2 regions of the Streptomyces sp. NPDC052052 genome follow, and region 1 is predicted to be linked to the other one. Evidence: riboswitches for the same ligand, from Rfam matches in the RefSeq annotation. Region 1 holds a riboswitch; the other holds the start of a gene.

Region 1 (3,199 bases):
CCGTGGACGAAGGGCAGCACTCCGTACGTCCGGCGCCCGGTGATCCCGTGCAGCATCTCCAGGCCGGGTTCCAGCAGCGAGACGTCACCGCGGAACTTGTTGACGAGGTAGCCGGCGATCAGCGACTGGTCCTCGGCACCGAGCAGCGCGGTCGTACCGAAGAACGAGGCGAAGACGCCCCCGCGGTCGATGTCGCCGACCACCACCACCGGGAAGCGTGCCGCCCGGGCGATGCCCATGTTCACGATGTCGGTGCGCCGCAGATTGATCTCGGCGGGGCTGCCCGCCCCCTCGCAGATCACCACGTCATACGTGTCCCGGAGCTGTTCGAGGCAGTCCACGACCGTGCCGAGGAGGGCCTCCTGCCTGCCGCCGTGGTAGCCGCGTGCGCTCATCTCACCCACCGGTCGGCCCATCAGGACGACCTGGCTGGAACGGTCTCCACCGGGCTTGAGCAGGACCGGGTTCATCAGCGCGGTCGGCTCCACCCGGGCGGCCATGGCCTGCATCGCCTGGGCGCGCCCGATCTCGGCGCCCTCGCGGGTGACGAACGAGTTCAGCGACATGTTCTGGGCCTTGAAGGGCGCCACCTTCACGCCCCGGCGCACGAGCCAGCGGCAGATCCCTGCCGTGACGACGCTCTTGCCCGCGTCCGAGGTGGTTCCGGCAACCAGCAGGCCGCCGCTCATGACCGCCCCCGACCCGCGGCCCGGCCGGCGGCGATCCGTCGTGCGACGAGGCCCGCGCCCAGCCGTCCGGCCACACACACCCCGAGGGCGAGCCCGGTCACCCGGCGCGACAGCCGTACCGCGCGATCGATGTCCGCGGTCTCCACCGCCCGGCCCGTCTCCCCGTTGAGGACGGGGCGGTGCTCGACCCGGCCCCCGTAGGCGAGGGTCCCGCCGAGCCGTACGCCCAGCGCACCCGCGAACGAGGCCTCCACCGGGCCCGCGTTGGGGCTCGGGTGCTTGGCCGCGTCGGCCCGCCAGGCCCGTACCGCTCCGCGTGGCCGTCCCCCGGCGGCGACGGCGAGCAGGGCGGTGAGCCGGGCACCCGGGTGGCCCGCGAGGTCGTCGAGGCGGGCCGAGGCCCAGCCGTAGCGCCGGTACCGGGGCGACTTGTGGCCGACCATGGCGTCGAGGGTGTTGGTGGCCCGGAAGCCGACGAGCCCGGGAACGCCGGCCAGCGCCCCCCACACCAGCGCGCCGACCACGGCGTCCGAGGTGTTCTCGGCCACGGACTCCACCACGGCGCGGGCGATCTGCGGTCCGTCGAGGGACTGCGGGTCGCGTCCGCACAGATGCGGCAGCCGCGTGCGGGCCGCCTCGATGTCCCCGGCGGCCAGGGCGTCGCCGATCGACCGGGCCTCACGCCCCAGCGACGTACCCCCGACGACGGACCAGGTGGCGGCCGCGGTCAGGGCGACCGAGGCGGCGGGATGACGGCGTACGGCACGGCTGATCAGCGCGGCACCACCCGCAGCGCCACCGGCGCAGACGAGTGTGTGCAGAGCGCCCCACCCGCGGTGGTCACGCCAGAGACGGCGCTCGACGGCCGCTGCGGCCCGCCCGAAGGCGGCGACCGGATGTCCCTTGCGGGGGTCACCGAGCAGCAGGTCGCCGATCAGACCGGCCGTGGCGCCGTACGCGAAAATGCGGTCGGCACGCATGGCTCAACCGGCCGTCACGCCTCGGAGGATCCTCGTACAGGCGGCTCTCGTCGGGAGAGCCGAAGCAACAGACGTACGGCAGCCAGGCATGGCGATATGTCCTCACTCAGGGTCCGCGCCCTGGTTCGACGTGACGGGCGACGAGAGTCTCCTGGCTCCCCGGATCCACAGTTCCCCGGCCTTCCAACCCGCTCGCGCGCGCCGTGACTTCCGATGTGGGGGACTGCTCCCCGGTGACAGTGGCGGGACCGCGCCGGATTCGCACCGGCTTCCTCTGCTGTCGCCGTAATTGGCTCCGGCAGTTCACCACGCTCCGCGAACGCCCGTCAACCTGCCGTTGACCTGCGGCGGCGCAGTGTGCTGAGCCCCACATCGCCCACGACGCCCCGCAGCGCTTCGCCCCGTCGCACGACGACGGGGCGAAGCGACCACGGCCGGCCCGGCGACCGTTCCACGAGGTGGACGGGCCGGCCGGGCAGCGGGGGAGAGGGGGAGAGGGGGAGAGGGGGGAGAGAGGGGAGAAGCGGCTCAGGCGACGATCAGATAGATCCCGTACGCGACCGCCGCCGCGCACAGCGCGAAGCAGGCGTACGCCCCGGCGCGGGCCAGCAGCAGCGAGCCGCCGGAGCCGCGCTGTGCGGCCGGTTCGGCCTGCTTGGCGAGGCCGACGATGCCCAGGGTGAAGAGACCCACCAGCGCGACGGTGACGACGAGGGAGACGCCGAAGACGGAGCCGAGAGCTGCCCAGTCGATTTTCATGCGGAATCCTTTGGGGGACCGGCACGGTGCCGTGACCGGCACCGGGCGGCACTAGACGGTGGCGGGGTGCGCCGGGTCCTGGGTGGATGCGGGCGGAGCCGCGATGGTGGCCTTGAGGTCCTGGGCCGTGGCGAGCGGCGGGAGGACGGCGGCGACGGCCGGGGTGCCGGTGTCCGCGGCCTCGGCCGCGCCGCTCGGAGCGACGTCGCCGTGGCCGACCGGCTTGCGGCGCGACGCCCACCAGATCGCCCCGGAACCGAGGACCAGCAGCGCCGCGACGACGACGACACCCCAGGTGCCCTGCTTCGTGAGGAACTCCGCGCCGGCACCGACCAGGCCTGCGGCCGGCAGGGTCAGGCCCCAGGCGACGAACATCCGGGTGGCGGTGGACCAGCGGACCACGCCGCCCTGGCGGCCGAGGCCGGCACCCATCACGGCACCCGAGCAGGACTGGGTGGTGGAGAGGGAGAAGCCGAGGTGCGAGGAGGCCAGGATGACCGTGGCCGCGCTGGTCTGGGCGGCGAAGCCCTGCGGCGGCTTGAGGTCGGTCAGGCCGCTGCCCATGGTGCGGATGATGCGCCAGCCGCCCAGGTAGGTGCCGAGCGCGATGGCCGTACCGGCGGAGACGATGACCCAGAGCGGAGGGTTGGCGCCCGGGTGCAGGACCCCCCCGGTGACCAGGGCCAGGGTGATGATCCCCATGGTCTTCTGTGCGTCGTTGGTGCCGTGGGCGAGGGAGACCAGTCCCGCCGAGGCGATCTGCCCGGCGCG
Region 2 (3,199 bases), on a different contig from region 1:
GTATCCGCACTCGATCACGGCGACGCTCTCCAGCCGCAGTCGCGACGTGATCCGGCGCAACACCACGATCCTGCCTCTGTATTCGCTGATGCTGGGACTGCTGGCTCTGCTCGGCTTCATGGCGATCGCCGCCGGAATCAAGGTGGACAACGGGCAGCTGGCGATCCCTCAGCTGTTCGAGAACATGTTCCCTGACTGGTTCGCGGGCGTCGCGTTCGCCGCGATCGGCATCGGGGCGCTGGTGCCCGCCGCGATCATGTCGATCGCCGCGGCGAACCTCTTCACCCGCAACATCTACAAGGACTTCCTGAAGCCGGACGCGACGCCGGAGCAGGAGACCAAGGTCTCCAAGCTGGTGTCGCTGCTGGTGAAGGTCGGCGCGCTCGCCTTCGTCCTCACCATGGACAAGACGGTCGCGATCAACTTCCAGCTGCTCGGCGGGATCTGGATCCTCCAGACGATGCCGGCCCTGGTCGGCGGCCTGTTCACCCGCTGGTTCCACCGCTGGGCGCTGCTCGCCGGCTGGGCGGTCGGCATGGTGTACGGGACGGTGGCCGCGTACGGGGTCGCCAGCCCGACCCAGGCGCACTTCGGCGGGTCGTCCAAGGAGATCCCGGGCATCGGTGAGATCGGTTACATCGGCCTGACGGCGTTCGTGCTGAACGTGCTGGTGACGGTGGTGCTCACCTTCGTCCTGAACGCCGTGAAGGCCCCCGCCGGGACCGACGAGACCTCCCCGTCCGACTACACGGCCGACGCGGGCGACCCGGGCGTCCAGGTGGAGCTCCCGCCGGCCACGGCAGGGGCGCCGGGCGGCGGCCACTGACCGACGTTCGGACGGCCCGCCGCACCCGCCCCACCGGGGGCGCGGCGGGCCGTCCATCGTGCCGGGAGGAGCCGCACGGCCCGCTCGGCCGTCACTCTTACGACACACGCGACACAACATCTGGGGGTTACTCCATCCAGCGGACCCCACATGTATGCTCGTGCTCGCTGTCGCCGCAGGGAAATCCGGTGTGAATCCGGAACTGTCCCGCAACGGTATACCTGGTGCGCTTCTGCGTACCCTCAGGGAGTCCGAGGACCTGCCGACGGCGCATCCGGCTCGACCGAACCGGATGCCAGACGTCCGGGCCTCGCGGATGGGCCGGTGGACGCCGTGACGGAGTGCTGCCCCGACCCGGGCCGCCGCCCGCGCGGCCCTCCGTTCCCCGCCGGTCCCGAGCCGAGCGAGGGAGAGCACCACGTGACCATCGCGCCAGCCGACCCGGCTTCAGCCGCCGTGTCCGCAGTGCACGGGTCGGAAGCGGCCGAGTCCGAGGGGACCGCACACGACGGACCGGGGGCCGCGCTGCTCCGGGCCCTTTCGGACCTCACCGCCGATCTGCCCGACACCGACCCCGGTCGGGTCGCCGCCGCCGCGCTGCGCGGCCGCAACGCCCGGTCGGACGAGGCCGAGCTGCGCTCGCTGGCCACGGAGGCCGCCGCGGGGCTGATCTCCGAGGACCCCGCCTACTCCCGGCTCGCCGCCCGGCTGCTGACCCTCACCATCGCGGACGAGGCGGCCGGCCAGGGCGCGGTCTCCTTCTCCGCCTCCGTGGCCGTCGGGCACCGTGAGGGCCTGATCGCGGACCGTACCGCCGAGTTCGTCGCCCGGCACGCCGCCGCGCTGGACGCGCTGGTGGAGGGTGCGCTCGCCGACGGTGCCGACGACCGGTTCGGCTACTTCGGGCTGCGGACCCTGCACAGCCGCTATCTGCTGCGTCACCCGCACACCCGCCAGGTCATCGAGACGCCGCAGCACTTCATGCTGCGGGTCGCCTCCGGGCTCGCCGAGGACGACTCGGAGCGCGCCCTGGACGAGGTCGCGGCGCTGTACGGGCTGATGAGCCGGCTCGACTACCTGCCGTCCTCGCCGACCCTGTTCAACTCCGGTACCCGGCACCCGCAGATGTCCTCCTGCTATCTGCTGGACTCCCCGCTCGACGAGCTCGACTCGATCTACGACCGATACCACCAGGTGGCGCGGCTCTCCAAGCACGCGGGCGGCATCGGCCTCTCGTACTCCCGCATCCGGGCCCGTGGTTCGCTGATCCGCGGTACCAACGGTCATTCCAACGGCATCGTGCCGTTCCTGAAGACGCTCGACGCCTCCGTCGCCGCCGTCAACCAGGGCGGCCGCCGCAAGGGAGCCGCGGCCGTCTACCTGGAGACCTGGCACGCCGACATCGAGGAGTTCCTCGAACTGCGCGACAACACCGGTGAGGACCAGCGGCGTACGCACAACCTCAACCTGGCGCACTGGATCCCGGACGAGTTCATGCGCCGGGTCGCCGCGGACGGCGACTGGTCGCTGTTCTCCCCCGTCGACGTACCCGAGCTGACCGACCTGTGGGGCGAGGAGTTCGACGCCGCGTACCGGGCCGCCGAGGCCAAGGGGCTGGCCCGCAAGTCGCTGCCGGCCCGGGAGTTGTACGGCCGGATGATGCGTACCCTCGCGCAGACCGGTCAGGGCTGGATGACGTTCAAGGACGCCTCCAACCGGACCGCGAACCAGACGGCCGAGCCGGGCCGGGTCGTCCACTCGTCGAACCTGTGCACCGAGATCCTCGAAGTCACCGACGACGGTGAGACGGCCGTCTGCAACCTGGGTTCGGTCAACCTCGGCGCGTTCGTCGCCGACGGCGGCATCGACTGGGAACGGCTGGACGCCACCGTCCACACCGCCGTGACCTTCCTCGACCGGGTGGTCGACATCAACTTCTACCCGACCGAGCAGGCCGGCCGCTCCAACGCCACCTGGCGCCCCGTCGGCCTGGGCCTGATGGGCCTGCAGGACGTCTTCTTCCGGCTGCGGCTGCCGTTCGACTCCCCCGAGGCCCGCGCCCTCTCCACCAGGATCTCCGAGCGCATCATGCTCGCCGCCTACGAGGCGTCCTGTGAACTCGCCGAGCGGTCCGGTCCGTTGCCCGCCTGGTCGCGCACGCGTGCCGCCCGCGGTGTGCTGCACCCCGACCACTACGACACCGAGCTGAACTGGCCGGAGCGCTGGGACGCGCTGCGCGCCCGGATCGCGAAGTCCGGGATGCGCAACTCGCTGCTGCTCGCCATCGCGCCGACGGCGACGATCGCCTCGATCGCGGGTGTGTACGAGTGCATCGAGCCGCAGGTCTCCAACCTCTTCAAGCGCGAGACGCTC

What was found. A riboswitch is a leader RNA that binds a small molecule or an ion and turns the genes downstream of it on or off. The one in region 1 is predicted to bind cobalamin.
Region 2: another riboswitch for cobalamin. It lies ahead of AB0L71_RS05885 (ribonucleoside-diphosphate reductase subunit alpha); the one in region 1 lies ahead of AB0L71_RS01865 (cobalamin biosynthesis protein).

The regions. Positions count from the first base shown of each region.
Region 1 is NZ_JBFAWU010000001.1:427,810-431,008, forward strand. Features, by position in the region: gene AB0L71_RS01860 (cobyric acid synthase) at 1-689, opposite strand, end outside; gene AB0L71_RS01865 (cobalamin biosynthesis protein) at 686-1,669, opposite strand; cobalamin riboswitch at 1,814-1,945, opposite strand; gene AB0L71_RS01870 (hypothetical protein) at 2,198-2,428, opposite strand; gene AB0L71_RS01875 (inorganic phosphate transporter) at 2,480-3,199, opposite strand, start outside.
Region 2 is NZ_JBFAWU010000004.1:1,625-4,823, reverse strand. Features, by position in the region: gene mctP (monocarboxylate uptake permease MctP) at 1-826, shown strand, start outside; cobalamin riboswitch at 968-1,108, shown strand; gene AB0L71_RS05885 (ribonucleoside-diphosphate reductase subunit alpha) at 1,247-3,199, shown strand, end outside.